Regions from separate parts of the Kitasatospora sp. NPDC001095 genome, predicted to be linked through region 4. Evidence: riboswitches for the same ligand, from Rfam matches in the RefSeq annotation. Region 4 holds a riboswitch; each other region holds the start of a gene.
The links. A riboswitch is a leader RNA that binds a small molecule or an ion and turns the genes downstream of it on or off. The one in region 4 is predicted to bind cyclic di-AMP.
Positions count from the first base shown of each region.

Region 1: it holds a riboswitch for cyclic di-AMP, as region 4 does, so the genes downstream of both, ACWDBB_RS17585 (LysM peptidoglycan-binding domain-containing protein) here and ACWDBB_RS03860 (M23 family metallopeptidase) in region 4, are expected to answer to the same signal.
Region 2: it holds a riboswitch for cyclic di-AMP, as region 4 does, so the genes downstream of both, ACWDBB_RS19220 (NlpC/P60 family protein) here and ACWDBB_RS03860 (M23 family metallopeptidase) in region 4, are expected to answer to the same signal.
Region 3: it holds a riboswitch for cyclic di-AMP, as region 4 does, so the genes downstream of both, ACWDBB_RS29165 (M23 family metallopeptidase) here and ACWDBB_RS03860 (M23 family metallopeptidase) in region 4, are expected to answer to the same signal.

Region 1 is NZ_JBSFKQ010000017.1:118,131-125,475, forward strand. Features, by position in the region: gene ACWDBB_RS17570 (MazG family protein) at 180-1,208, shown strand; gene ACWDBB_RS17575 (SDR family NAD(P)-dependent oxidoreductase) at 1,213-1,635, opposite strand; gene ACWDBB_RS17580 (cytochrome P450 family protein) at 1,946-3,298, shown strand; cyclic di-AMP (ydaO/yuaA leader) riboswitch at 3,519-3,685, shown strand; gene ACWDBB_RS17585 (LysM peptidoglycan-binding domain-containing protein) at 3,691-4,611, shown strand; gene eno (phosphopyruvate hydratase) at 4,947-6,233, shown strand; gene ACWDBB_RS17595 (FtsB family cell division protein) at 6,382-6,903, shown strand; partial or broken gene ACWDBB_RS17600 (DUF501 domain-containing protein) at 6,875-7,345, shown strand, end outside.
Region 2 is NZ_JBSFKQ010000021.1:36,529-43,873, forward strand. Features, by position in the region: gene ACWDBB_RS19215 (NlpC/P60 family protein) at 1-427, opposite strand, end outside; gene ACWDBB_RS19220 (NlpC/P60 family protein) at 654-1,769, opposite strand; cyclic di-AMP (ydaO/yuaA leader) riboswitch at 1,780-1,933, opposite strand; gene ACWDBB_RS19225 (NlpC/P60 family protein) at 2,272-3,312, opposite strand; gene ACWDBB_RS19230 (NYN domain-containing protein) at 3,514-4,827, opposite strand; gene ACWDBB_RS19235 (hypothetical protein) at 5,080-5,343, opposite strand; gene ACWDBB_RS19240 (rhomboid family intramembrane serine protease) at 5,545-6,372, shown strand; gene ACWDBB_RS19245 (Lrp/AsnC family transcriptional regulator) at 6,369-6,650, shown strand; gene ACWDBB_RS19250 (aminotransferase class V-fold PLP-dependent enzyme) at 6,654-7,345, opposite strand, start outside.
Region 3 is NZ_JBSFKQ010000048.1:19,096-26,440, reverse strand. Features, by position in the region: gene ACWDBB_RS29180 (HelD family protein) at 1-590, opposite strand, end outside; gene purB (adenylosuccinate lyase) at 709-2,139, shown strand; gene ACWDBB_RS29170 (MFS transporter) at 2,181-3,722, opposite strand; cyclic di-AMP (ydaO/yuaA leader) riboswitch at 4,076-4,213, shown strand; gene ACWDBB_RS29165 (M23 family metallopeptidase) at 4,216-5,190, shown strand; gene ACWDBB_RS29160 (APC family permease) at 5,553-7,100, shown strand; gene ACWDBB_RS29155 (DUF2470 domain-containing protein) at 7,113-7,345, opposite strand, start outside.
Region 4 is NZ_JBSFKQ010000002.1:417,837-425,181, forward strand. Features, by position in the region: gene ACWDBB_RS03840 (ATP-binding protein) at 1-165, opposite strand, end outside; gene ACWDBB_RS03845 (TetR/AcrR family transcriptional regulator) at 471-1,037, opposite strand; gene ACWDBB_RS03850 (alpha/beta fold hydrolase) at 1,164-2,045, opposite strand; gene ACWDBB_RS03855 (YiaA/YiaB family inner membrane protein) at 2,121-2,411, opposite strand; cyclic di-AMP (ydaO/yuaA leader) riboswitch at 2,607-2,765, shown strand; gene ACWDBB_RS03860 (M23 family metallopeptidase) at 2,778-3,626, shown strand; gene ACWDBB_RS03865 (hypothetical protein) at 3,686-4,561, opposite strand; gene ACWDBB_RS03870 (GNAT family N-acetyltransferase) at 4,604-5,191, shown strand; gene ACWDBB_RS03875 (sensor domain-containing protein) at 5,305-6,045, shown strand; gene ACWDBB_RS03880 (GNAT family N-acetyltransferase) at 6,296-6,748, shown strand; gene ACWDBB_RS03885 (hypothetical protein) at 6,745-7,345, opposite strand, start outside.

The DNA of each region.
Region 1 (7,345 bases), on a different contig from region 4:
CAGCCGCTCTCCACCGCCCCGACGGACGGCGTCGCCATCTCGGATCAGGAAGCGGCCGGGTCGACTTTTCGTGCTGGTGGCTTGCTGGGGAGTAGGGCGGCGTCTGGGAGCGGGAAGTCGGCGGGTTCGGCGTTCTGCGCTGGTGGGGTCGTGGCTGGGGGCGGAGGTAGGTTCGGGGTGTGACGACGAATGTTCCGGGCGCGAAGTTGATCCTGCTGACCACCACCCACCGGGTGGCTCCCGGGCTGCTGGCGTGGCCGGCGTGGGAGGCGTTGCGGTCGGCGGGGCGGGTGTTGGTGGGGGACGAGGGGCATCCGCAGGTGGCGGCGGTGCGGCAGGCCGGGGTGGGCGTGGAGGTCGTGCCGGCCGGGTCGGCGCCCGCGTTGGCGCGGCTGCTGACCGGGCAGCCGGCCGGGGGCGGGCCGACGGTGTGGCTGGGCAGCCCGGACGGGGACCCGGGGCTGACCGACGCGTTGGCGCGGCTCGCGGTGGAGCAGGCCGGCGAGGTGCCCGAGATCGAGGTGCTGCCCGGCTCGTACGACCTGCCGGGGTCGCGGCTGCTGGACCTGGTGACGGTGATGGACCGGCTGCGCTCCCCGGGCGGTTGCCCCTGGGACGCCGAGCAGACGCACGAGACCCTGGTGAAGTACCTGGTCGAGGAGGCGTACGAACTGGTCGAGGCGATCGAGGACGGGGAGCGGCAGACGCTGCGCGAGGAGCTGGGCGACGTCCTGTTCCAGGTGGTCTTCCACTCCCGGATCGCCGAGGAGCACCCGACCGACCCGTTCACCGTCGATGACGTGGCAGGGGACATCGTCGAGAAGCTGATGTACCGGCACCCGCACGTGTTCGGGAACGTCGAGGTCGAGGGTGCCACCGAGGCGGAGGCGAACTGGGAGCAGCTGAAGGCGGCCGAGAAGGCGGACCGCGAGTCGGTGCTGGACGGCGTGCCGGCCGGGCTGCCCGCGCTGGCGTACGCGGCGAAGCTGGTGTCCCGGGTGCGCCGGTCCGGATTCACCGGGATGCCGGACGAGCCGTACGAGCTGCCCGCCGAGCTGACCGCCGACTCGGCGGGCCGGCTGCTGCTCGCGGTGGTGCAGCGGGCCCACGACGCCGGGGTGGACGTGGACGCGGCGCTGCGGTCGGCCGCGCGCGGTTACCGGGACGGAGTGCGCGCGGCCGAGGGTCTCGAGCCGGACGGGGAGTAGGTGCTCAGGCCGCCGTGGCGGTGTGCTCCGGGCGCCGCTGCGGCGGGACGAGTTCGCCGATGGCCTCGCCGACGAGGAGGACGAGTTCGGCGAGCCGCTCCAGGTCGAGGTGGTCGGGCAGGTCGGCCAGCGAGATGATCCGCTCGCCGCCCGGGCCGGCGACGGCGAACAGGTCGATCGGCCCGAGGTGCTTCTCGGCGGTGTCGACGAGGGCGGCGACGTCGCTGGGGCGCCGGATGTCGCCGCAGACGCCGACGACGGGGCAGCCCGGCCGGTCGAGTTCGGTGGCGAGGTCCTCGGCGACGCCGACGTACTGGTCGGCGATCAGCATTCCGGCGGCGCCGGCCGCGGAGAACCGGCGGGCGAGGCCCGCGCCCGACCCGCCGTCGAGGACCGCGATGACGACGACTGACCCGCTGACCCGCATGGCCTGCTCCTCCCTGTGGGCGACACCGCACCGGCGCCCACGCGTACTGCGGAGGATCGTAGGCACGTCCTGACCCTCCGCAACAGGGATTACCCCTCAGGTGACCAGGCTCACGCCCGCCCCGCGGCCAAGAGTCGGCCAAGAGCTGTCCACGGACCGTCCACGACCCGTCCACGGACGGTCAACGGCCCGGCCACGGCCTGTCCATGAGCCGGCCGTGGCCCGGTCATGACCCCGCCGCGGAGCGCCGCCCGACGGGCGCGCCCCGCCGGAAGGCGGGTGCGCCGGTCGCACCGGATACGGTCGGTCCATGCCAGCTCAGCCCGACCCCGCCCGGCCCGCCGCCGCGTCCTCCGATGCCCCCGCCCCGCAGCTGTTCACCTGGGAGTTCGCCTCCGACCCGTACCCCGCCTACGCCTGGCTGCGCGAGCACGCCCCGGTGCACCGCACCACCCTGCCGAGCGGGGTGGAGGCCTGGCTGGTGACCAGGTACGCCGACGCCCGGCAGGCGCTCGCGGACAGCCGGCTGTCGAAGAACCCGGCGCACCACAGCGAGCAGGCGCACCGCACCGGCCGGGTGGGCATCCCGGGGGAGCGGCAGGCGGACCTGATGACCCACCTGCTGAACATCGACCCGCCGGACCACACCCGGCTGCGCCGCCTGGTGTCGAAGGCGTTCACGCCGCGCCGGGTGGCCGAGTTCGAGCCGAGGGTGCAGCAGCTCACCGACCGGCTGATCGACGGCTTCGCGCAGCGCGGCTCGGCGGACCTGATCCACGAGTTCGCCTTCCCGCTCCCCATCTACGCGATCTGCGACATGCTCGGGGTGCCGGCCGAGGACCAGGACGACTTCCGCGACTGGGCCGGGATGATGCTGCGACACACGAAGCCGGGGCAAGGCGGCGGCCAACGCGGTGGCGTGGGGCGGGCGGTGAAGCGGATGCGGGCGTACCTGCTGGAGCTGATCCACCGCAAGCGCGCCGACCTCGGGGACGACCTGATCTCCGGTCTGATCCGGGCCAGTGACCACGGTGAGCACCTGACGGAGAACGAGGCCGCGGCGATGGCCTTCATCCTCCTCTTCGCGGGTTTCGAGACGACCGTGAACCTGATCGGCAACGGCACGTACGCGCTGCTGCGCAACCCGGAGCAGCGCCGGCTGCTGCAGGAGTCGGTGGCGCGCGGGGAGAGCGCGCTGCTGGAGACCGGGATCGAGGAACTCCTGCGCTACGACGGGCCGGTGGAGCTGGCTACCTGGCGGTTCGCGACCCGTCCGCTGACCATCGGCGGGGTGGACATCCCGGTCGGCGACCCGGTGCTCGTGGTGCTGGCCGCGGCGGACCGCGACCCGGCCCGGTTCGCCGCCGAGAACACCCTGGACCTGGCCCGTACGGACAATCCCCACCTGGGCTTCGGGCACGGCATCCACTACTGCATCGGCGCTCCGCTCGCCCGGTTGGAGGGGCGTGCGGCGCTGGCCTCGCTGCTTTCCCGGCTGCCCGATCTGCGGCTCGCGGAAAGCCCGGACGCCCTGCGCTGGCGCGGTGGCCTGATCATGCGTGGGCTGCGCGAACTACCGGTGGAATTCAGCCCGGAGGGCCGCTCTCCGCACACCCCTCCGCAGCCCCCTTCGCAGGCCTCTCGAACGCCTCCGACCTGCTGAGATCACGCTGACGGGAGGTCGCCGATCGCCCGCCGCCGGAGGTGTGAACACCCATCAATCCGGACATAACACCGCTGTTGGTAGGCGATCGAACACGGGCCGTAATTGTCGTGTGATATCGACGATATGAGCTTGTGATTGTCCTGATGATCTGTCTACTCTCCCTGGAGTTCGCAGCTGCGGACCTCGTGCGCGGAACGCCGAATCCTGCCCGCCGCGCCCGGGAAACCGACCAGACCCTGGGCAGGGGCGGGGGAACCAGGTTTGTTGCCGTCTCCCACGGCTTGGGGTGAAGCCGCCCGAGCGGAATCGTTTCCGCGTACGGCGGCCGGGCCACCTCCCGGTCCGAACCCGACAGCTCACCTCGCAGGCGTGCGGAGAGGGACCTCTTCATGCTGTTCGTTGGAACTGGCCGTCACCGTCGTCGCACCCAGGCCGAGAAGGCCATCGCCGTCGCCGGTGTGGCCGGCGTCGGACTCGCGATGCCGCTCCTCACCGCCACCGGTGCCTCCGCCGCCCCCGCCTCCACCTGGGACGCCGTCGCCCAGTGCGAGAGCGGCGGCAACTGGAGCATCAACACCGGCAACGGCTTCTACGGCGGCCTCCAGTTCACCTCCAGCACCTGGAAGGCGTACGGCGGCACCGCCTACGCGTCGCAGGCCAACCAGGCCAGCAAGGCCCAGCAGATCTCGGTCGCCGAGAAGGTGCTGGCCTCGCAGGGGCCGGGCGCCTGGCCGGTCTGCTCCCAGAAGGCGGGTCTGACCAAGGGCGGCGCCGCGGCCGTGGTCGACACCTCCTCGGACGCCAAGCCGCAGTCCGCCCCCAAGCAGCAGACCCCGAAGCCCGCCGCCAAGCCGGCCGAGAAGCCGGCCGCGCAGCAGCCCGCCGCCCAGAAGCCGGTCCAGAAGCCCGCCGCCCAGAAGCCCGCCGCGCAGCCGGTCCAGCAGGCCGCCCCGCAGCAGCAGGCGCAGCCGCAGACCCCGGGCTTCTCCGGCAAGGCCGGCTGGGACGCCGACGCCAAGGTGTTCTGGTACCAGAACAACGGCGCCTGGTACTGGACCAGCCACCAGAGCGTCTACCAGCAGTACGCCGGCCAGGCCGCCGCCCAGCCGCAGTACGCTCCGCTCGCCGCCCAGCAGGCCCCGCAGGCCGCCGGCCACGACTACACCGTCCGCGCCGGGGACACCCTGTCGACCATCGCCGCCGCCCAGGGCGTTTCCGGCGGCTGGCACGCGCTGTACGAGCAGAACCACGCCACCGTCGGCGGCGACCCGAACCTGATCATGCCCGGCCAGGTGCTGCACCTCGGCTGAGCCGTCGCACCGGCCGTCACCCGACGCCGTCGTGACCCGACGCCGTCGTCACCCCGGCCGTCACCCCCGTCGTGGCCCGACGCCGCTCCGCCCGCCGTCCGAAGGGGACCGGTTCCTACCGGTCCCCTTCGTCCGCATTCGCCCGCTCCGGTGGGACAAGCTGGGACAAGCAGGTGAACTACCGGTGGGTAGTGGAGCCACACGCTGAGACGGGACCGAGGTGGACGTGGCCCCGGGAGCCCGGGCGGTTAGGCTCTGGTCGTAACGACTCCGCAATCGTCCTGCTGACAGCACCCACCGTCAGACCGGACCCTGCTTCCGCAAGGAGATGCCTCGTGCCGTCCATCGATGTCGTCGTAGCCCGTGAGATCCTCGACTCGCGCGGCAACCCCACGGTCGAGGTCGAGGTCGGCCTCGACGACGGCAGCACGGGTCGTGCCGCTGTCCCGTCGGGTGCCTCCACCGGCGCCTTCGAGGCGCTGGAGCTGCGCGACGGCGACAAGAACCGCTACTTCGGCAAGGGCGTCGAGAAGGCCGTCCTGGCCGTCATCGAGCAGATCGGCCCGGAGCTGGTCGGCTACGACGCCACCGAGCAGCGCCTGATCGACCAGGCCATGCTGGACCTGGACGCCACCCCGGACAAGTCCTCGCTCGGCGCCAACGCCATCCTGGGCGTCTCGCTGGCCGTCGCGCACGCCGCCTCCGAGGCCAGCGACCTGCCGCTGTTCCGTTACCTGGGCGGCCCGAACGCGCACGTCCTGCCGGTCCCGATGATGAACATCCTCAACGGTGGGTCGCACGCCGACTCCAACGTCGACATCCAGGAGTTCATGATCGCCCCGATCGGCGCGGAGTCCTTCTCCGAGGCCGTCCGCTGGGGCGTCGAGGTCTACCACACGCTCAAGGGCGTGCTGAAGGAGCGCGGCCTGTCCACCGGTCTGGGCGACGAGGGCGGCTTCGCCCCGAACCTGGACTCCAACCGCGAGGCCCTGGACCTCATCGTCGAGGCCATCCAGAAGGCCGGCTACGTGCCCGGCCGTGACGTCGCACTGGCCCTGGACGTCGCCTCCTCCGAGTTCTACGAGGACGGCGCCTACCACTTCGAGGGCAAGGAGCTCACCGCCGCCGAGCTCATCGAGTACTACGCCGAGCTGGTCGCCGCCTACCCGCTGGTCTCCATCGAGGACCCGCTGGACGAGTCGGACTGGGACGGCTGGAAGGCCATGACCGAGAAGCTGGGCGACAAGGTCCAGCTGGTCGGCGACGACCTGTTCGTCACCAACCCGGCCCGCCTGGCCCGCGGCATCGAGACCGGCACCGCCAACGCGCTGCTGGTGAAGGTGAACCAGATCGGCTCGCTGACCGAGACCCTGGACGCCGTCGAGCTGGCCCAGCGCAACGGCTACCGCTGCATGATGTCGCACCGCTCCGGCGAGACCGAGGACGTCACCATCGCCGACCTGGCCGTCGCCACCAACTGCGGTCAGATCAAGACCGGTGCCCCGGCCCGCTCCGAGCGCGTCGCCAAGTACAACCAGCTGCTGCGCATCGAGGAGATCCTCGACGACGCCGCCGAGTACGCCGGCCGCGGCGCCTTCCCGCGCTTCCGCTCCGCCGAGTGACCAGCGGATCAGTACGGCGAGTCCGGGGCTGAGCGCTCCGGAGACGGGGGCCGAGTGCTCCCGGTAGCGCACGCCTGACCGGTGCCCCGCCGTTCACCCCGTAGGGTGGACGGCGGGGCACCGTCGCGACCAGGAGGGGATACGGGAGATGGCTGGCTGGAGGATCCCGGGCTTGGCGGCCCGGCCCCGGTTCACGAGCCGGGCGACCGTCCTCGTCCTGGTGCTCTGCTCCCTGGTGGCGATCCTCGCCTACCCGACGCGGCAGTTCATCTCCCAGCGCGCCGAGATCTCCGCCCAGCGGGCGAAGGCCGACCACGCGCGCCAGCAGGTCGAGCAGCTGCGCCGGGAGCGGGCCCGCTGGCAGGACCCGGAGTACGTCAAGGCGCAGGCCCGCGCCCGGCTGCACTACGCGGTGCCGGGGGAGACCCCGTACATCGCGGTGGACCCGGCCGGCCAGGGCTCCGTCCAGGCCTCCTCCTCCGCGGCCGGTGCGGCCTCCGCCCGGAACGCGGCCCCCGGAAGCGCCACCGGCCAGGCGATGGCCGCCAAACCCTGGTACGCCAGCATCTGGGACTCGGTGGACGCCGCCGACACCGCCGCGGCGGTCCCCGCCACCCCCCTTCCCCTCCCACCGTCCCCCGTTGGAGACACCTCCCCCCATGACCACTGAGAACCACCCCACCGTCTCCGACGCCGACGTCGCGGCCATCGCCGCCCAGCTCGGCCGGGTGCCGCGCGGCCTGCGCGGCGTGGCGCACCGCTGCCCCTGCGGCAACCCCGACGTCGTGGAGACGGCCCCCCGTCTGCCGGACGGCACGCCGTTCCCGACGCTCTACTACCTGACCTGCCCCAAGGCCGCCTCGCTGATCGGCACCCTGGAGGCGGAGGGCGTGATGAAGGACCAGAGCGCCCGGCTCGCCGAGGACCCGGAGCTGGCCGCCGCCTACCAGAAGGCGCACGAGGACTACATCGCCCGGCGTGACGCGATCGAGGTGCTGGAGGGCTTCCCGAGCGCCGGCGGCATGCCGGACCGGGTGAAGTGCCTGCACGTGCTGGTCGGCCACTCGCTGGCGGCCGGCGAGGGCGTCAACCCGCTCGGCGACGAGGCGCTC
Region 2 (7,345 bases), on a different contig from region 4:
GCTGGCGCGCGGCGGCCTGGCCCAGGGTGCGGGCGCGGACCAGGTAGCCCTCCGGGTCGGACGAGAGGAACAGCTGGGCGGTCTGGGCCATTCCGCCACCGCGGTACTCGGCCCCGGCCACTGTCGCCAGGTCGCCGCGCAGTTCGTTGAGCTGGTCCTGGGCAATGGCGATCTCGCCCTGGAGGATCGTGGTCTCGCCCTGGAGCCGCCGCTGGGCCTCCTGCGCCGCGTTCGCCTTCTCGGAGGCCTGCTCGGCCTCGTCGTACAGCTGCTCGACCTGCGTCCTGACGTCCTGACGATCGCCCGGGTCCGGGCTGTCCGGCGCGGCCTGGGCGCGGCCTCCGGCGGCCACGCCCAGCGCGGTGGCGGCGGCCGCGGTCAGCACCAGCGCCCGGGTGAGCAGTTGGGAACGGCGGTGCACGGGCATGGCGGCAGCGGCTCCAATCCTGCGGCGCGGCCCCGCCGCCGCACCGGGACGGGCGGCCGTCGAGCGGGAGTCCGGTGGCAGACGTTAGCGAGTCCGGGCAAGCGAGTCCAAACCCTTCCCAACCCGAATATTCGACCCCTAATCGGACATCAGCTCGACCCGCCGGAAAAGCCGCAGGCCCGGCCTTCCCTGGGGAAGACCGGGCCCGGAGGCGTCCGAGCGGGGATCAGACCCGCACGATGGAGGTCAGCGGCATGTTGCCGACCGCCTCGTAGCGCACCGACGCACCCGGCTTGGGAGCGTGCAGCACCTGGCCGTTGCCGGCGTAGATGCCGACGTGGTGGGCGTCGCTGTAGAAGATCAGCAGGTCGCCGGGCTGGGCCTGGGAGATGTCCGAGCCGATCCGGGTGCCGGCCCCGGCCTGCGCCTGCGAGGTGCGCGGCAGCGACACCCCGGCCTGGTTGAACGCCCAGACCATCAGGCCGGAGCAGTCGAAGGAGCCCGGGCCGGTGGCGCCCCAGACGTACGGGCTGCCGACCTTGGACGCGGCGTACGAGAGGGCGGCGGCACCGCGCGAGCTGCCCGCGGCCACCTTCACCGGAGCGGCGGTCGAGCCGGTCGCCAGGTTGCCGCGGCTGTTGTCGCGCGAGGCGCGGTCGGCCTGCTGCTGCTGCGCCTGGGCGGCGTCGGCCTTGGCCTTGGCGTCGGCCGCGGCCTTCTCCTCGGCCTGGCGCAGCGCCTGGCGGTCCTGCTCGGTCAGGGTGTTGAGCAGGTCCTGGGCCGCCTTCAGCTTGCCCTGGACCTCGTCCTTGGAGGCCTTCAGCTGCTGGGTGGTCGACTCCAGCTCGGCGAGCTTGCCCTGGGCCTCGTTGCGGTCCTGGTCGAGCTTGCGCTGCTGCTCCTGGAGCTCCTTCAGCTGCCCCTTCTGGGTGCTGCCGGCCTGGTTCAGCGTGCCGGCCTGGCTGAGGAAGTTGTCCGGGCTGGAGGAGAACATCAGCTGGACGGTCGGGGATATGCCCCCGTTGCGGTACTGCTCGCCGGCGATCTCGGCGAGGCCGCCCTGGAGCTCGGTGACCTGGGCCTGCTGACGGGCCACCTGGTCCTGCAGGCCGGAGACCTGCTTCTCCAGCTCCTGCTGCTTGGCCTGGGCGGCGTTGTAGTTCTCGGTCGCGACCTCGGCCTGCTCGTTGAGCTGGTCGACCTGCCCCTTGACCTGTTCCTTGGTCGGCTGCGGGTCCGCGTGGGCACCCTGCGCGGAGAGGACGACGGCCGCCGCGGCGACACCCGTCAGGATCGAGACGCGGGCGCGACCGGCGGGCTTGGGACGACGATGGGACGCCACGAAGGCGGACTCCTTCTTCCTACGTCCGCCTACCGGGTGAGCTGACGGGTTCGGGCCGGAAGCATGCCCTACGACGCCTCACGGCCGTTCCACCGGCCGACCTGGCGCCGATTCACCCCGGAGGAACATGGTTCCCCGGCTCCGCTCCGCAGCGCCCCCGAACACTGGGCTCCCCTGTCGGGCAGTCGCTTCGACCTGCCCCGCTGCCTCGCGAACTCGGCGGTAACCACCGCCGCCACCCTGGCTGGGCGATCGACAGTGCGGTGGTTCGGAGCATGACCCTAGTAACTGAACCGTGATCCGTTCAAATCCTTGTCAGAAAAAAGGCAGAAGATTACCCAAGTTCTTTTGTGAAAATGACCGATGGTGACCACTGGCACACACAAGGCTGATCGGTTCTCAGCATGTGGTCGCGAAAGGGCGGGAAAGCCGAACGCCACCCCCAAGGGAGGGTGGCGCTTTTCACAGGCCCTCGAGGGAGCCCGGCGGGCGTGTCGGACCGTCAGACCCGGCGGATGGTGTTGATCGGCATCGCGTCGGCCTTCATCACCTTCACCACGTCACCGGTGTGCGGCGCGTGGACCACCATGCCGTTGCCGATGTACATCCCGACGTGGTGCATGTCGGAGCCGTAGATCACCAGGTCGCCGGGCTGGGCCTGGTCCAGCGAGGGCACCCGGGTGCCGTAGTGGCCCTGCTCCTGCGAGGTGCGCGGCAGCGAGACGCCCGCCTGCCCGTACGACCAGACCATCAGGCCCGAGCAGTCGAAGGTGGTCGAGCCGGTGGCGCCCCACACGTACGGCGAGCCCTGCTTGCTCATCGCCTTGGCCATCGCCACGGCCGCGTAGCCGCTGGCCGGCGGCAGGCTGCCGAGGTCGACTCGCTCGCTGCCGCGCGAGGCGCGGTCGTCCTGCGCCTGCTGGGCCTTCAGCGCGGCGCGGTCGGCGGCGCCGAGCGAGTTCAGCAGGTCCTGGGCGGCCTTCAGCTTGGTGTTGACGTCCGCCTTGGCCTGATTGAGGTCCTTGGTGGTGGTGTCCAGCGAGGCGAGCACGGCGGCCGCCTCGGCCTTCTCCTGGTCCAGCCGGCGCTGCTGTTCCAGCAGCCCCTTGAGCGCCTCGGCCTGGCTGGTGCTGGCCTGCTGGACGGTCGAGGCCTTCTCCAGGTAGCCGGACGGGTCGGAGGAGAGCATCAGCTGGACGGACGGGTCGATGCCGCCGGAGCGGTACTGATCCCCCGCCACCTCGGCCAGGCCACCCTGGAGCTGGGTCATCTGCTCCTGGCTGCGGGCCACCTGGTCCTGCAGCTGGTCGGCCTGCTTGCGCAGCTGGTCGGCCCGCTCCTTGGCGCCGTTGTACTTCTCCGCCGCCTGCTCCTGCTCCTCCTGGAGCTGGTCGATCTGCGCCTTGACGTCCGCCTTGTTCGGCTGCGGCGCGGCGTGCGCGGCCACCTGGGCGGAGAGGGCGACCGCGGTCGCAGCGGCAGCGGTGAGCACGGAGATCCGCGCGCGGCTCGGCTGCTTGGGACGACGGCGGTGGGAGGCCAAGGGACCGGCTCCTTCTTCCAGCGGACTCACCTGATGGGATGAGATTCCCGAAAATAGGTTTGACGCCAGACCCTAGTGAAGATCTATCCGTTTTGCCACTCCCCCGATGGCATGAACTCGGCCACCCCACACTGACTCCACAGCCCCCTCACAAGGCCCCGGAACCGCCCCTGACCAGGAATCACACGGAATCGGCCGAGGTCAGGGTCGGGCCAGCCGGTTCAACAGCAGCACCGACGCCACGGGGCGCGCGCCCGCCTTCCGCACGCCCTCCGCGACCTCCCGGTCGGTGGACACCACCACCACCGGACGGCCCTGCGGCTCGGCCCGCACCAGACGGCGGATCAGCTCGTCGGCCGTTTCCCCGGTCCGGCTGAACCGCACCCGGACCCCGCGCGGTGGCGCCATGATCACCGGGACGTCCAGGTCCTGCCCGTCGAACACGCAGGTGACCTCCGCCTGGGTGCGCTGGGCCAGCATCGCCAGCCCGCCCAGCAGCCGGATCCGCTGTTGCTCCAGCGGCAGTGCCGGATAGCCGGCCTTGGTCACGTTGTAGCCGTCCACCACCAGGTGGACCTGGGGGATCGCCAGCAGCTGGTCCAGCAGCGCCGGATCGTCCTCGGCCAGCCCGCGCCGGGCCACGTCGTGCGGCGAGGCCGCCCCCGGCACCACCGCCTCCACCAGGTCCGCCGGGCGGATCTGGGAGACCGGCAGCGCCAGCTCCCGCTGCAGACCCTGGGCCGACTGCAGCACGGTGTCGAGCAGCAACCGCAGCCGCATGTCCTCGACGCTGCGCCCCTCGCGGGCCGACCGGCGGCCCTGCTCGGCCGCGGTCTCCAGTTCGGAGAGCCGGTGCCGGAGCCTGCGCGCCTCGGTCTCGGCAGCGCCGCGCTCGGCCGCGGCCTGCGCCTTCAGGGCCTCCAGCTCACCGCTCACCCGGCGGGTCTCGGCCTGCGCCCGGCGGGTGTCGCTCTCCAGCGACCGCACCTTCTTGCGCAGCGACTCGGCCTCCTTGCGGACACCGTCGGACTCGGCCCGCTGCCGGTCCAGGTCCGCCCGGGCGGCGGCCCGTACCTCAGCCAGCTCGGCCTGCAGCTTCTCCACCAGCCGGGCCGCCTCCGCGGCCGCGTCCTCGGCACCGGCCCGCTCGGCCTCCTCGCCGGCCTCGGCCACCAGCCGGCTCCAGCCCTCCGAACGCACCAGGTAGGCGGCGGCCGCGACGTCCATCGGATCGGCGGCGCTCGGGACGGTGCCGCACTCCAGCGCCCTCACCAGGTCCGGCTGCCCGAGGCGCAGCCGCTCGGCTATCCGCACCCGGAAGGCCGGCTCCGCCTCCAGCGCCGCCGCCAGCGCCGTGGCCGCGTACTTGGCCCGCCGCACCGGGGTGAACTTGACGTACTGGCGCAGGCTCTGCGGGAGCTCGGCCGGCGGCAGCCCGCCGAGCGCGTCCGAGGCCAGCCCGACCACGCGCCGGCGCACCCCCTCGGGCAGCGGCCGGTCGAGCTTCTCGGCCACGCGCTCCGCCGCGGGCTCGGAGGAGTCGTCCGCCGTCCCGGCCGCCTCGGCCTGGGCCTCGGCCGCAGCGGGCTGAAGCCCCTGGGCTTCGCCGGGCTCCTTCGCTGCGTCCACCACGTCCTCGGCTCCGATCCTGGTCCAGCGGGGTCGGCCGCGGCCGCCCCTGTCGTCACGCTCCGTGCGTCTTGTTCTGTATTGTCCCGTGCGGCGCGGGCGGGTGCTCCGCGCACCCGCCCGCCGCGGCGGCGGGGATCAGCCCTGCTCGGCGGGGGCCTGCTCCCCCTCGGCACCCGGGCGGGCCACCAGCTCGACCTGGTCCACCGCGTTGCACCAGCGGCAGCGCACCGACTCGATCGTCTCGCTGAGCACCTCGGTCTCCTCGACCTCGGACTCGCCGGCCAGGTCGAAGTGCAGGAACTCGGTCACCCGCGCGGTGCGGGTCACGTCGAAGCGGGTGAGGTTGCCGCACAGGGTGCAGCGCCAGCGCGTCTCGGCGGTCAGGGCGGGGACGGTCATCGGGGGTCCTCTCGGGTGGTCCCTGGGTGGGCTAGGCGCTCCCCCCGGAGCCCCGGCATCGGCGGCGGGAGGCGGGAATGCCCGCCCCAAGCCTATTGCCTGGGGCAACCACCGCGGCCACCGGTCGCCTGAACTCCCCGGCTAGTCCACCTGCCGTAAACCACCGTGTCACCTGCGGCGCCCGGAGGGATGCTTGGCCGCATGGCGCTCGCGGTCCCCGACCACACCGCCGCCCGGGCCGGCCGCCCGGCGGTGCCCGTCCCGGTGGTCAGCTACGCCCTGATCGCCCTCAACACCCTGGTCTTCCTGCTCGGCCCCGCCGCCGGGCTCAACCCGCTGTACGGCACCGGCCAGGCCCGGGTCTGCTCGGAGCAGCGGTACGAGCAGCGCTGGGGCGCCGTCCCGGCCGAGGTGCTGGCCGGACGGCCGCTGACCGCCGAGCAGCTGGCCGAGGCCCCCGACCCGGCCCCCGGCTGCCCGGCCGCCCCGACCCCGGGCAAGCACCCGGCCCTGTCCGTCCTCACCGGGCTGTTCCTGCACGCCGGCTGGCTGCACCTGCTGGGGAACCTGCTCTTCCTCCAGGTCTTCGGCCCCACCGTGGAACGGCGGCTCGGCCGGGCCAGGTACGTCCTCTTCTACCTGGCCGCCGGCAGCCTGACCACGTACGGCTTCGCGCTCGCCGAGGCGCACTCGCCGAACTCCACCCGGGTGCTCATCGGGGCCTCCGGGGCGATCGCGGCCGTCCTCGGTGCCTATCTACGCCTCCACCCCCGGGCCCGGGTGACCACCCTCGTCCCGCTGCTCCTCTTCCTGCCGCTGCGCTTCCCCGCCTGGCTGGTGCTCGGCCTCTGGTTCGCCCTGCAATGGTGGTCGGTGCACTCGGCCGGCCCCGGGGTGGCCTACCTGGTCCACGTGATCGGCTTCTCGGCCGGGTTCCTCTACGCCTGTACCGCGGTCCGCCACCCCCCGAGACGACCGCGCCGACGCCCGATACGCTGGCGGCACCCCACAAAGGAGCCCGAACTGTGATCACCGCCATCGTCCTGATCAAGACCAGTGTCGACCGCATCCCGGAGATCGCCGAGTCCATCGCCGCCATCGAGGGCGTCAGCGAGGTCTACTCGGTGACCGGCGGCTACAACCTGGTGGCGATGGTGCGGGTGCGCCGGCACGACGACCTGGCCGAGGTCATCCCGGGCCGGCTCAACAAGGTCCCGGGCGTGGCCCACACCGAGACCCAGATCGCCTTCCGCACCTACTCCCAGCACGACCTGGAGGCCGCCTTCGCCCTCGGCCTGGACGAGTAGCGGTCAGCCCTCGCGCCGAGAGTCGGCGACGCAACGCCCGCCCTCGTTGCGGTAGTTCCACGCCGCACCGTCCGTGACCAGCTCCCGGACGGCGGTCAGGAAGCGGTCGACGTGCTCGTCCGGCGTCCCGGCGCCGAAGCTCACCCGGATCGCGTTCAGGCTGCGCTCGCCCGGCAGCGAGGACTCGGGCGCCCCGCACTCGGACAGCGCGACGTCCTCGTCCCCGAGCAGCGTGCGCACCAGCGGGTGGGCGCAGAACAGGCCGTCGCGCACCCCGATGCCGTACTCGGCGGACAGCGCGGCCGAGAAGTGCGAGCTGTTCCAGCCCCGGACGACGAAGGACAGCACGCCCACCCGTGCGGTGTCGGCCCCGAACAGGTTCAGCACCTTGACCTGCGGGATCGCGGCCAGCCCGGCCGTCAGCCGGGCGACCAGCTGCCGCTCGCGGGCCTCCAGCGCGTCGAAGCCGGCCTCGGTCAGCGCCCGGCAGGCCGAGGCGATCGCGTAGGCGCCGATGACGTTCGGCGAGCCGGCCTCGTGCCGGGCCGGGCCGGTGTGCCACTGCACGGCCACCGAGCCGTCGGCCTCCCGGGCCACCGTCCGGGTCGCCCCGCCGCCGGCCAGGTACGGCTCGGCCTCGTCCAGCCAGTCCGCCCGGCCGGCCAGCACCCCGGCGCCGAACGGCGCGTAGATCT
Region 3 (7,345 bases), on a different contig from region 4:
TCGGCCTGGATGGTGGCGACGGCGGTGCCCATCCGGCCGGTGCGTTCGCGGTCGAGGGCGGCGAGCAGGGCGGCCTCGCCGACCAGGCCGCGCCGGTCGGATTCGTCCAGTCCGGCGAGGTCGAGCGCCTCGTCGTCCAGCCCGGTGAGGGTGCGGCCCCGGGTGTGCAGGTGGCGGCGGCGGACCACGGGGCCGGGGTGGGCGGGGGTCGCGGTGTAGAAGGGACGGGCGGCCGGGGTTCGCCAGTCGAGCAGCAGCGGTTCGTACGCCTCGTCGGTCAGGCCGGTGCGGCCGACGTAGTGGACGGTGCCGTCGCGCTCGTCGAGCCGGCCGAAACACAGGCCGCGCTCGACCGCGTCCAGCCGGGCGGCGTGACGGGCGGCCCCGCGGGCGCGCACCTCGCGTTCCAGTCGGGCCTGGTGGGTGCCGCCGGGTGCGGCCTGGTCGTGGGCGCCGTCGGCGGTGCGGCGGGCGCGTTCGCGGACGGCGTCCAGCCGGGCGTAGAGCCGGGTGAGGTGGGCCTGCTCGGTGCGCAGGGCCGCGGCGAGGGCATCGCCGGGGTTCCCCGTGGCCGCTGGTGCTTGGCTCATCGATGTGATATCCTTGCGGTGAGGAGGCTTTGGAGTGTCATCTGAATGGCGCTCAATTGACCCAGCCTACCCCATCCGCCGACGTCCGGCGTGACCTCGGCTGTTACCCTTGCGAAGCGTGAGCGCGAAGCCCCAGATCCCCAATGTCCTGGCCTCCCGGTACGCCTCGGCGACCCTGGCCCAGCTGTGGTCCCCCGAGCACAAGGTGGTCCTCGAGCGCCACCTGTGGCTGGCCGTCCTGAAGGCCCAGCAGGACCTCGGCGTCGAGGTGCCGGCGACGGCCGTCGCCGACTACGAGCGGGTGATCGACCAGGTCGACCTCGGCTCGATCGCCGCCCGTGAGCGGATCACCCGCCACGACGTGAAGGCCCGCATCGAGGAGTTCAGCGAGCTCGCCGGGCACGAGCAGATCCACAAGGGCATGACGTCCCGGGACCTGACCGAGAACGTCGAGCAGCTCCAGATCCGCCAGTCCCTGGAGCACGTGCGGGACCGCACGGTGGCCGTGCTGGTGCGTCTGGCCAAGCTGTCCGCCCAGCACTCCGAGCTGGTCATGGCCGGCCGCTCGCACAACGTGGCCGCTCAGGCCACCACCCTGGGCAAGCGGTTCGCCTCGATCACCGACGAGCTGCTGGTCGCCTTCCGCCGCCTGGAGGAGCTGATCGCCCGCTACCCGCTGCGCGGGATCAAGGGCCCGGTCGGCACCGCCCAGGACATGCTGGACCTCCTCGGTGGGGACACCGAGAAGCTCGCCGAGCTGGAGCGCCGGGTCGCCGGGCACCTCGGCTTCGACCACGTGCTGACCAGCGTCGGCCAGGTCTACCCGCGCTCGCTGGACTTCGAGGTGCTCACCGCCCTCGTCCAGCTGGCCGCCGCGCCGTCCAGCCTGGCCAAGACCATCCGCCTGATGGCCGGCCACGAGCTGGTGACGGAGGGCTTCAAGGAGGGCCAGGTCGGCTCCTCCGCGATGCCCCACAAGATGAACACCCGCTCCTGCGAGCGCGTCAACGGCCTGGCCGTCATCCTGCGCGGCTACGCCTCGATGACCGGCGAGCTGGCCGGCGACCAGTGGAACGAGGGCGACGTCTCCTGCTCGGTGGTGCGCCGGGTCGCGCTGCCGGACGCGTTCTTCGCCTTCGATGGCCTGCTGGAGACCTTCCTGACCGTCCTCGACGAGTTCGGCGCCTTCCCCGCCGTGATCGAGGCCGAGCTGGACCGCTACCTGCCGTTCCTCGCCACCACCAAGGTGCTGATGGGCGCGGTGCGCGCGGGCGTCGGCCGGGAGACCGGGCACGAGGTCATCAAGGAGCACGCCGTCGCCTCCGCGCTGGCGATGCGGGCCGGCGCCCGGGAGAACGAGCTGCTGGACCGGCTGGCCGCCGACGAGCGGATCCCGCTGGACCGGGCCGCCCTGGACGCGCTGCTGGCCGACAAGCTGTCCTTCACCGGCGCGGCCGGCGCCCAGGTCGCCGAGGTCGTCCGCCAGGTGGAGGCCGTCGCGGCCGCCTACCCGGAGGCCGCCGAGTACGCGCCCGGCGACATTCTCTGACGGGCGGCATTCCCTGACGGGAAGCGCCTTCTGACGTAGCGTCAGCCCTTGGGTGAGGGCCCCGCCGCCGGACCGGTGGCGGGGCCCTCGCGCGTCACGGGGACGTGGCCCGGGTCGAGCGGCGGGGCGGTGGGCCCGCACGGCCAGTCGCAGTTCGGCTCGGCCACCGGCTGCTCCTCGGGGGCGAGCACGTTGCCCCGTACGGTCGCGGAGGCGATCAGCCCGCCGGCGACCAGCAGGCCCGCGCAGATCAGCATGGCGGTGTGGAAGGCGGCGTCGACCGAGGAGGGTACCCGGTAGGCGTCGCCGCTCAGCCCGGCCAGCGCCGGCAGGGCGGCCACCGCGAGCAGGCCGGCCGCGCGGGCGGCGGCGTTGTTGACCCCGCTGGCGATGCCCGCGTGGCGGACCTCGACGGCGGCCAGCACGGTCGCCGTCAGCGGTGCGACCAGCAGCGTCATGCCGCAGCCCATCACCGTGACGGCGGGCAGCACGTCCACCCAGTACGAGGAGTCCGGGCCGATGCGCAGCATCAACAGCACCCCGGCGGCGCACAGCATCGGGCCGACGGTGAGCGGGATGCGCGGGCCGATCCGCTTGCCGAGGCGTCCGGCACGGGCGGACAGCAGCAGCATCAGCACGGTGATCGGCACCAGGGCGAAGCCCGAGACCAGCGGCGAGAACCCGGACACGATCTGGAGCTGCACCACCAGCAGGAAGAAGACGCCGCTGAACGCCGCGTACACGCACAGGGTGACCAGGTTCACCGCGGTGAACAGCCGGGAGGAGAAGAGGCCGAGCGGCAGCATCGGTTCGGGCGCGCGGCGCTCGACGGCCACGAAGGCGACGCCGAGCACCACCCCGATCACCCCGCTGACCCAGACGGCGGGGGACAGGCCCTCGCCGGCCGCGGTCAGCGCGTAGGTGATCGCGCCGAGGGCGAGGGCGGCGAGCACGGCGCCGAGCACGTCGAAGCGGCCGGAGGCGTCCTTGTCCCGGCTCTCCGGCACCGACCGGGTGGCGACGGCGATCACGGCGGCGGCGAGCGGCAGGTTCAGCAGGAAGATCCAGCGCCAGCCGGGGCCGTCCACCAGCCAGCCGCCTAGGAACGGGCCGACCGCCGCCGACACCCCGCCCAGGCCGGACCAGAGGCCGACCGCCGCCGAGCGGTCGTCAGGGTGGAAGACGGCCTGGAGCATGGCGAGCGAGCCGGGGGTGAGCAGTGCCCCGCCGATGCCCTGGACGGCGCGGGCGGCGATCAGCACGTGGATGTTCGGTGCGGCGGCGCAGGCGGCGGAGGCGATGGCGAACCAGACCACGCCGATCAGGAAGACCTTGCGCCGTCCGTACCGGTCGCCCAGCGCGCCGCCGAGCAGGATCAGGCCCGCCAGGGTGAGCAGATAGGCGTTCAGGGTCCATTGCAGGGACGCGAGGGAGGCGCCGAGGTCGGCGCCGATCCGGGGCAGGGCGACGTTCACCACGGTGCCGTCGAGCATCGCCATGCTGGAGCCGAGCACCGTCGCCAGTAGTACCCAGCGGCCCTGCGCGGTGCTCAGGCGCAGGGTGCCGGCCTCTGAGGTGGCCACGGGCGAATCCTGCGCTGCCGGGGCGCACGTGACAAGGGTCACCGGTGGGTGTGTTGACGGTGGGCGGGGTGTGAGTGGGCGGCTGCGCAGCGTCGCGGATCTCGGCGCAGGGTCGTGGATCAGTGGCGGGGGGTGAATGGATTGTGTACGGAACGTGTGCTCCGGCCTGCGGAGGGTCACCGGGGAAGGGGGAATGGTTGCGCTTTCAAAGATCGACATTGCTTCACCCGAACGGATGGGTTTTAGTTCAGCGACCGCCCGGCCAGTCCGGACGGATCCGCCGGGTGGAACGCCGAGTCCTGCCGCTGCCCGGTGGTTCGAAACGAACTCTGTACGGCAGGAGCGGGGGACCCACAGGTAAGTCGCCGGACCGGAGTTCGCGCCTCAGGGCGCGGGCGTCCAGGACCGGCTAGGGGTGAAGCCGCGCATGCGGCCGGGCAACTCCAGCCCGAACCCGACAGCTCACCTCGCAGGCGTCGGAGAGGAAACTTCCATGCCTGCTCAGGCTCGTCGTATCGCCCTGCCCCGCGCCGCCCGCATCGGCATCGCCACCGCCGTCACCGGCGTCTCCTTCGCCCTCCCGCTCGTCACCGCGATGAGCGCCCAGGCCCACACCGCTCCGGCCGCCCCGGTCGCGCAGGCCGCCGCCTCCGCCCGCGCCGAGTCGGCCGCTGCTCCGGCCGCCCAGGCAGTGCAGGAGAGCTACCGCGTCGTCAGCGGTGACACCCTGTCCAAGATCGCCGAGGTCAAGAACGTCGAGGGCGGCTGGCACGCGCTGTACGAGCAGAACCGCTCGGTCGTCGGTGCCGACCCGAACCTGATCTTCGCGGGCCAGCGGCTCGCGCTGCCGGGCCACGCCGTCGCGCCGTCGGCCGACTCCGCTCCGGCGAAGGCCGCCGCCCCGGCCGAGTCGGTCGCTCCCGCGACCCAGGCCGCCAAGGCGCAGGACCGGGTCCAGGTGCGGACCGAGGCCGCCAAGCCGGCCACGCAGCTGCAGACCCAGCTGCAGGTCGCCACCCCGGCCCAGGCCGTGACCGCCACTCCGGTCGCCGCCGCCACCTCCGGCTTCGTCGCCCCGCTGGCCAACCCGAGGCTCGGCACCGCCTACGGTGTGGCCGGCTCGATGTGGGCCTCCGGCCACCACACCGGCCAGGACTTCGTCGCCTCCACCGGCACCCCGCTGCGCGCCATCGCCAACGGTGTCGTGGTCAAGGCCGGCAACGGCGGCGCCTACGGCAACGAGGTCGAGATCAAGCTCGCCGACGGCCACTACGCCGAGTACGCGCACCTCTCCTCGATCGGCGTGAGGATCGGTCAGGCCGTCACCGTCGGCCAGCAGATCGGCCTGTCCGGTGCCACTGGCAACGTGACCGGCCCGCACCTGCACTTCGAGGTCCGCAACGGCTCGGAGTACGGCTCGGACATCAACCCGGTCGCCTACCTGCGCGCGCACGGCGTCGCGCTCTGACCCACGGCTGAGCTCCGAGGGTTTCCGGAACCACCGTCGCTGCGGGGCGAAACGATCCTCCGGGATGGTCATGTCGGGTGACCGCTCGACCGGGTGATCGCCGCACGGCGGACATGGGCGCGGGACACGCCCAGGCCGGCCCGGCCGTACGAGGACTCCTCGTGCGGCCGGGCCGGCCACTGCCGTTTCCGTGCCGCCCGGCTGTTCCCGGGTTTCGTTCGGACGGGTCGAACGCGGCGTCAACTCCGGTGTCACGGAGGGGTTCGGTGGCGTCGCCGGGTGGCCGTGGCACGTCATGCTGGCGAACGGTCAGCGCCCGGTCGGTCCGGCCGGGCGGGCGGGTCCGGAGGCGAGGAGGGCGGATGGCGGTCCGCAGTGGGGGCGTGGCGGGGAGGACGGCCGGCCGGGAGCGGCCCGGGGAGGACGGGGTCGACCGGCTGAAGGCCGATTCGGTCGGCCTGGTCGGCGTGGTGTTCATGGCGCTCGCCACCGCCGCCCCGATCACCGCGATGACGGGCAACCTGCCGATCATCGTCGGGCAGGGCAACGGCGTCGGCGCGCCCGCCGCGTACGTCGTGGCGACCGTGGTGCTGACGGTGTTCTCGGTCGGCTACGTCGCGATGGCCCGGCACATCACCGCGGCCGGCGCGTTCTACGGCTACGTCTCGCACGGGCTGGGCCGGGTGGTCGGGATGGCCTCGGGACTGCTGGCGGTGCTCGCGTACGTCGTCACCGAGGCCTCGGCCCTCGGCTTCTTCGCGTACTCGCTGCGGGGACTGGTCCGTTCGCAGCTGGGGGTGGAGCTGGGCTGGGGCTGGTACGCGCTGTCCGGGGCGGCGGTGATCGGGGTGATGGCCTGGTTCGACCTGCACCTGACGGCCAAGGTGCTCGGCGTCGCGCTGGTGCTGGAGATCGGGGTGCTGAGTGCGGTCTCGTTCGCCGTGCTGTTCTCCGGCGGCGGCCCGGACGGGATCGTGCTCGCGGCCGTGAACCCGCTGAACGCGCTGAGGGGGGTGGGGAGTTCGGCGGCCGCGGCGGGGCTCGGCCTGTTCTTCGCGTTCTGGTCCTGGGTGGGGTTCGAGTCCACCGCGATGTACGGCGAGGAGTCCCGCGACCCGAAGCGGGTGGTGCCGCGGGCGACGCTGGTGTCGGTGATCGGGGTCGGGCTGCTCTACGTCTTCGTGTCCTGGATGATCGTCTCCGGCAACGGGGTCGAACGGGCGATCGCGGTGGCGAACGGCGCGGTGCCGGGCAAGGACGGCAACAGCCTGTTCTTCGACCCGCTCGGTGCGCACCTGGGGGCCTGGGCGGTGAAGGTGTTCCAATGGCTGGTCGTCACCGGCTCGTTCGCCTGCGCGATGGCCTTCCACCAGTGCGCGGCCCGCTACCTGTACGCGATCGGGCGGGAGGGGCTGCTGTACCGGGGGCTCGGCCGCACCCATCCGCGGCACGGCTCGCCGCACGTCGCCTCGGTGGTGCAGTCGGTGATCGCGGTGGGGCTGGTGGCGGGCTTCCTGGCGGCCGGGATGGACCCGTACGCGCACCTGTACACGCTGCTGGCGCTGCTCGGGACGATGGCGATCCTGGTCGTGCAGACGCTCTGCTCCTTCGCCGTGGTCGGGTACTTCCACGTGCGGGGGCGCCACCCGGAGACCGCCCACTGGTTCCGGACGCTGGTCGCGCCGCTGGTGGGCGGGGTGGCGATGGCCGGGGTGGTGGTGCTGCTGGTCCTCAACAAGGACGCCGCCGCCGGGGCGGCGGCGCACACGCTGCTGTTCCGGCTGATCCCGTACCTGGTGATCGGGGTGTTCGCGGGCGGGGTGGCGCTGGCGCTCGCGGTGCGCCGGTGGCGGCCGGAACTGTACGTGCGGATCGGGCGGGTGGTGCTGGAGGACGCGGTCGAGCGGTGACGGGACGGGGGGTCAGTGCCGGTGGACCGGCGAGCCGTACTGCGCGGCGGCCAGCAGCTCGTGCATCCGGTGGCCGAACTCCTCGGTGTCCCGGGCGGGTTCGGGGAAGACCAGGCGGACGTCGCGATGGCCGTACGGGTGGTCCAGGCGCAGCACCAGGCCGTGGCTGTCCAGGGCGAGCGGGCGGACCTCCGGGCCGTGGCCCAGCACGGCCGGGTCGAGCAGGCGGGTGAGGACCTCGAGCG
Region 4 (7,345 bases):
GCGGCGGGAGAGCTCGGCGGCCAGCTGTTCCTGGACGGCGGCGAGTTCGCCCTGCAGACGGTCGGCGCGGCCGCGCTGGGTGACGGACACGGCGCGGTAGCGCGCGGCGGCCACGAGGGCGAGGACGGCGAGCACGCCGGTTGCCGTTACGGACCACTGAGTCATCGTCACGCGGCGAATTCTAGGGTGATGATCCTACGAAGGTGTGAACGGATCTCGCCAAGTGACCGGATCTCGTCAATATCGAGTCAATTCGGCGGCAATCGGCACTCGTTCGACCCCGATCCCACCGCCTGACGAGGGCCCGGACCTGCCCGACCGGCACCGGCGGGCAGCGTCGGAATCGAGCCGGGTGGCCGGATCGCGTTCCACGATGTGTGGGGTCTGTGCTCACGCTGTTCGGAAGGGGCGCGGCCGGGCCGATTCGGTGCCGGTCCGCTGCGGTGCCGGGCCGCTACGGTGCCGGGCCGCTACGCGGGCCAGGCGCGCAGGCCGGTGGTGAGGGTGGCGACGAGGCGGTCGTGGGTGGTGGTGAGGTCCTCGGCGAGCTGGAAGGCACCGGCGGTGGTGAGCGAGGCGAAGCCGTGGGCGAGGGAGCGGACGGTGCGGGCGGCGTGGATCGCCTCGGAGCCGTCGAGGCCGTACTCCCGCAGGACGGCGACGATCACGCCGACGAGCCGGGCCGCCGCGCGGGCCAGGTCGTCGTCCGGCTGCGGGGCCTGGGGGAGGGCGGTGTAGCGGTGCGGGTACTCGGTGGCGTACGCGTGGTAGGCGCGCAGCACGGCGGCGACGGCGTCGTCCCCGCTGCGTCCGACGGCCGCCTCGGCCAGTCGGTCGGCCAGTTCCCCGGTGACCCGGACGGCGATCAGCCGCCGCAGTTCGGCGAGGCCGCCGCTGACGTGCTTGTACAGCGAGGGGGTGGCGACCCCGGCCCGGGCGGCGACGGAGGCCAGGGTGAGGGCCTCGGCGCCCTGCTCGTCGATGAGGGCGAGGGCGTGGTCGACGACCTGGTCGGGGGTCAGTCCTACGCGGGGCATGGGTTCGGGCTCTCCGTACGGGTCGAAGTCGGGTGACGTCGGGCGCTGCCGGGCGGGTGCCGGTGACGTCGGCGGGGCGGGCAGGGGCAGGCAGGGGCAGGGTCGGGCGGGGGCCGGCGGCGGCGCTCAGCCGAGTTCGGCGAGGAACGGCAGCAGGGCGTCCGCGGTGGCCGCCGGGTTGTCGGCCATCGGGTAGTGCCCGGACCCCTCGATCATCGCCTTCCGCGCGCCGAGCGCGGCGGCCTGCCGGTCGGCGACGAGTTCCGGCTTCGGGAAGTCGGGATCCTTGTCGCCCATGACCACCAGCGCCGGGCACCGCACCGCGGCCGTCCAGCCGACCGGCGCCGAGTCGCCGTGGACGTACCCGCGGGTGGCGGTCTTCCGTCCCGGCGTGCGCAGCGCGGCGACCAGCCCGTCCACGTACGCGTCGAAGTCGGCGGGCTTGGCGCCGGGGAAGGCCATCCGGCGCAGGTAGAAGCCCCAGGAGGCCGGCCAGTGGACGAGGGCGGGGCCCATCAGGGCCATGACGCCGCGCATCAGGGCGCCCGGCGGCGGGCTCTCGACGAAGGCGTCGATCAGGACGATCCCGGCGACCCGCTCGGGCGCGTCCCCGGCGGCCTTCACGACCGTCGCCCCGGTGTACGAGTTGCCGGCGAGGACGGCGCGCTCGATGCCGAGGTGGTCGAGCAGGGCGAGGACGTCGTCGGCGATGGCGGCCGGGCTGTAGTCGTCCCAGCTGATCGAGGATTCGCCGAAGCCCCGCAGGTCCATGGTGACGACGCGGTGGCCGGCGGCGACCAGCAGCGGGCGCAGGTGCCGGTACGCGGCCCGGCTGTCGAGCATGCCCGGGAGCAGGACGACGGGGGTGCCGTCGCCCTGCCGGGTGTCGTCGAAGGCGATCCGGCCGCCGGGAACGCTCAGGTACTGGGTGCTCGGAGTGATGGTGCCGTTCACGGGGTCCTCCTCGGGCCGCGGGTGCTGGGCATCGGCGGTACTGCCGATAGCCATAAAGCTAAGGCTAATAGCCTTAGCCGTCAAGCGGTCGGCGGGCCGGGGGGAAGGGGCGCGGTCGGACGGGTGCGGTCAGACCCCTTCCACCTTGAACGGGTCGTGCTCGCTGAGCAGCTTCTCCAGCCGGGCCTGGTCCACCCGGGTGACCATCTCGTTGGACTCCTGCCGGTCCCGGACCACCTTCGCCAGCGTGAACGCGGAGGTGACGGTGTAGAGGAGGCCGATCCCGAGGAAGGCCCGGGTCCACCCGCCGACCGGCAAGTAGGCGATCCCGGCGGCGAGGGCGATGCCCGACAGGGCGAAGGAGAGGACGGCCTGGATGTGGTACGCGGCCGTGGTGCGGGTCTGCATCGGTGCGCTCATGGCGTCAGGATGCGGCCGCCCGGCCGGGCCGCACATGAGTAGGGGTACTCAGATGGGGCCGTGCGTGAGGGGTCGTTCGTTGACGTCCGTTCACCTGGGATCGGGCGGCCCGAAACGGATGGCTTGGAATCAGAGCCTCCTAGGATTAACGTTTGATAACGCAGCGCGGTTGTCAACGCCGTACCCAGACGGCACCGTGCGCCGTCGCCTAATCCCGCCGACCCGCCCCCGGGCAGGTCAGGGAGCCGGGGAACCACGTTCCTTGGGGTGAATCGGCGGGGCTCCGGCCCGGCCGTAGGAGACCTTCCTGCTCCGAACCCGTCAGCTAACCCGGTAGGCGCGAAGGAAGGAAAGGAGCGCGCCTCCGTGGCGTCGACGCACACCCCGGCACACCCGGCCGGCCCCGCAGCCGGTACCCAGCTCCTCGACCACCCCGGCCCGGACGGCCCCGAGGCCTTCGGCCCGGAGGCGTTCGCCGCGGAGGCCGACACCAACCGCCACCGGATGCCGCGTCAGACCCGCGGGGCCTCCCCGCTGCTCGGCGTCACCGCCGTCGCCGCCACGCTGGGCGCCACCGGCTTCGCCTCGGCGACCCCGGCCGCCGCCCCCGCCGTCGAGGTCCCGGACGAGACCCCGGTCGCCCTCTCCGCCGACCCCGGCCTCGCGCTCGCCGCCCGCATCCAGCACCAGGCCGACAGCCAGCGCACCGCCGCCGAGGAGACCGCCCGGCTGCAGGCCGCCCAGGAGGCGGAAGCCAAGGCCGCCGCCAAGGAGGCCGAGGCCAAGCGCGCCGCAGAGGAGGCCGAGCGGGCCAAGGCCGCCGCCCTCACCCTCCCGGTGAACGACTACCGGCTCTCCGCCCACTACGGCCAGAGCGCCCGCTACTGGGCCAACCTGCACACCGGCCTGGACTTCGCCGCCGACACCGGCACCCCCGTCCACGCGCTCGGCCAGGGCACCATCACCTCGGCCGGCTGGGCCGGCTCGTACGGCTACCGGATCGTCGAGACCCTGCCCGACGGCACCGAGATCTGGTACTGCCACCTCTCCTCGATCACCAAGGGCTCCGGCAACGTCGCCACCGGCCAGCAGATCGGCAAGGTCGGCGCGACCGGCAACGTCACCGGCCCCCACCTGCACATGGAGGTCCGCCCCGGCGGCGGCGCCCCGGTCGACCCGGAGCCCTGGCTCCAGCAGCGCGGCCTCAACCCCTGACGCACGCCCACCGACGCACCCGCGGGAGGGCCCTGGACCGGGGCCTCCCGCGCCGCGCCTCACTCCTCGACGGGCAGCTGCGCCAGGTACGCGTCGATCTCCTCCGGGCCCGGCTCCGGCGCCAGCTCCGGGAACTCCGTCACCAGCAGCCGCGGCAGCCCCGGCACCGTCCAGGCGCCGAACAGGTCGAGCGCCGCGTCCACCGCCGCCTCCTCGAACCTCCCGAAGTCCCCGGCCAACTCGTCCGGCATCGGCCGGCCCAGCGCGGTCAGCCGCGCCAGGTTGCGGTAGCTGCGCCGCATCAGGCCCTGCTCCAGCAGCCGACGCGCGCCGTCCGTGGCCATGCCCACCGAGAGCACCCGGCCCGGGCCCCAGCCCCGCTCGTCCGGCTCGTCCAGCCAGCCGGCCGACGCCAGCGCCTCGAACGCCGCCAGCCGCTCCTCCTCGGCGAACTCCCCGAAGCCGGCCAGCCACTCCCGCACCGCCTCCGGGTCCGTGACGTCCGCCCCGTGCGCGTGCAGCAGCAGCGCGTACAGCCGGGGCCAGGTCACCAGGTCGGCGCGGCGCAGCAGCCCGGCCGCGACCTCCCCCTGCCACTCGGCCTCCTCGTGCAGCCGCTCCTGGCGCTTGGCGTTCAGCCGGCGGGCCGCCCGCTGGTGGTCGACCAGCAGCCGGACGGCGTCGCCGTAGGCGAGCGGGTCCTCCTCGGGCGCGGGTTGGACGTACAGGTGGAGCCGCTCGTGGAGCAGGTGCTCCACCGCGTCGGAGGTCAGTTCGGGCCAGCCGTCGTGCATCCTGCCCTCGCCCAGCTCCAGCAGCGCCAGCACCGCGCGCAGCGGCCCCTCGGCCACCGGCGCGCGGTCCTGCTCGGCCGCCCAGGCGAGCAGGTCGGCGGCCTTGGTGCGCGGGGCGAGCCGCAGGTCTTCGTCGTTCATAGTCCGAACGGTAGCCGCCGGGCGGGGATAGGGTCGGCAGCCATGGTCCCCGTACGACTCACCGGCCCGCGACTGGCCGTCCGCGAGTACCACCACACCGAGGGCGACGTGGACGCGCTGCACGCGCTGTTCGGCGACCCGGAGGTCACCCGGTACCTGCCCTTCGGGCCGAGCGACCGGGAGGACTGCGCCGACCAGGTCGAGCTCTACCTGGAGGAGGCGATGGCCGAGGAGCGGGACACCTACCGGCTCGCCGTCACCAGGCTCGCCGACGCCGAGGAGCCGGACGACGCGACGCCGATCGGGCAGGCCTCGCTCACCCTCGAAGGGCACCGCGCCGCCTGGCTCGGGTGCGTGCTGGCCCGCGGGTGCTGGGGCCTCGGCTACGCGGGCGAGACCGTCGGCCTGCTCTGCGACCTCGCCTTCGGCCCGCTGGGCCTGCACCGGCTGGCCGCCCGGGTCGCCGTGGCCAACACGGCCTCCGTCAAGGTGCTCACCGGGCTGGGCTTCCGACTGGAGGGGCGGCTGCGGCACGACGTGTTCGAGGACGGCGTCTGGTCCGACTCCTACCTCTACTCGCTGCTCGCCGACGAGTGGCGCGGCCCGGCCGTCCGGACGGAGGGGGGTTAACCCCACCCCGGATCCGCCAGGCCTCCGGATCCCAGCCGGCCGGCGCGTCCACCAGACTGGACCTCGTCAGCGGGACGAACGACCGACAGTACGAGGGGCCGGGGGCCGGGAGCATGAGCAGCAGCCGCAGCATGGAGGACCGGGGTTGGGACGTCCCGGGCGGTTACGGTGACGACCCGCGCCCCCTCCGGGCCCGGTGGACCGAGCGGCGGCCGGCCCTGTGGCGGGCGCCGTTCTCGGCCTACTACTACCGCGAGGTCGGCTTCGCGCTCAGCGGCCTGCCGTTGGCGATCGCCGGGTTCGCCTCCTCGATCACCCTGCTGTGCCTCGGCCTCGGCACCTTCGCCACCGTCATCGGCCTGCCCGTCCTGGGCGCGCTGACCGGCCTCGCCCGCGGCTTCGGCCGGCTGGAACGGGCCCGGGTGCGCGGCATGCTGGCCCTGGACGTCCCCGGCCCGGAGCCGGTGCGCCAGGTCCGCCCGGGCGGCTGGGGCGCCGTCACCGCGCGGCTGGCGGACCGGGCCGGCTGGAAGGCCGTGCTGTACCAGGTGGTGATGTTCCCCTGGGCGGTGTTCAGCTTCTCGATGACGCTGGTGTTCCTGGTGCTCGGCTGGGCCCTGACGCTCTACCCGCTGTACCACTGGGTCTTCCCGACCTACACCCCCTGGAACGGGTACCGGCTGTTCGACTTCACCGACGACGAGGGCGTCCGGCACGTGTACGAGGTCCAGGCGCCGTGGCAGATCGCCGGGCTCGCGGTCCTCGGGCTGGTGCTGGTCTTCCTCACCACCCAGCTGGTCCGCGGCCTGACCAACGTCAACCGGGCCGCCGCCCAGGGCCTGCTCGGCCGCTGACCGCCCAGGCCCCGCCCGGTTCCCCGGCCACACCCGCCCAGGCCCCGCCCGCACCCCGGACGCTTCCGGAGGCGGCCGGGGCCGCCGCGTGTCCGGATGACCGGGTGGCCGCCGCCGGCATTCCCCCCGCTCCCTCGGACGTCCTGGCCGCCGAGGCGCGCGAGCCGGGCTGCCGACCACCGCCGCCGGGCGGCCCGACGACCAGGTTATGTAATAGTCATCAATGCGGAGCGCCCCTATACTCGCCCGCATGACCGAGACGACGATCCGGCGGGCCGACGAGACCGACGCCGACCGGCTCACCGACCTGATCCAGGCTTCCTCCGCCTACCACGGCGAGTACGCGCCGATGGTCGACGGCTACCGGGTGACACCCGAGTACATCGCCGGCCACGAGGTGTTCCTCGCCACCGACCCGGCCACCGACCGGCTGCTCGGCTTCTACGGGCTGATCCGCGAACCGGCCGAACTTGACCTGATGTTCGTCGCCGACGAGGCCCAGGGGCGCGGCACCGGCCGCGAACTGATCGCCCACATGCTGGAGCAGGCCCGCGCGGCCGGGGTCACCAGCGTGCGCGTGGTCTCCCATCCGCGCGCCGAGCACTTCTACCTGCGGGTGGGCGCCGAACGCGTCGGCACCTTCCCCGCGCGCGGGAGGATCACCTGGGACCGGCCCGAACTGCGCTTCACCGTCGGCTCCTAGGAGGCGGCCTCGGCGGACGGCCCGCCCGGCCGGTCCGGCACCGCCGGTACGGCCTGCGCGGCCGGCGGCGCCGACTGCTGCTCCGGCAGGACGGCCGCCGCCGGGAGCCGGGACAGGATCTTCTCCGCCAGCCAGCTGCGGTCCGACCCGTACGGAATGCCCCGCGGGTCGACCAGCTGCCGCGCCACCGCGTCCCGCAGCCGCTGCGCCCCGGCGGCGGGCAGCCGGGACAGCAGTCCCCGGGCGGCCAGCAGCGCGTGGTACTGCTCGAAGTCGGAGCGCGGGTGCTCGATCGCGTCCAGCACGCTCGGCAGGTCCGCCAGCGCCGGATCGCCCTGCATCAGCGCGAGCGCCTGGATCCGCCGGCCCTCGGAGCCGTCCGCGAAGAGGGCCCGCACCTGCTCGGCGGTCAGCGCCGAGCGCCGCGCGGTCGAGCGGACCTCCGCCACCACGCCCTCCGGGCCGGCCGGCGTGCCGGAGGCGGGCGGCAGCTGCCCGGCCAGCGCGGCCGGGCGCTGCGTGGTACCGCCCAGCAGTCCGAGCTGCTGCATCGCGCGGACCCGCAGGTCGTCCGCGCCCACCTTGTCGCCGTGCCGG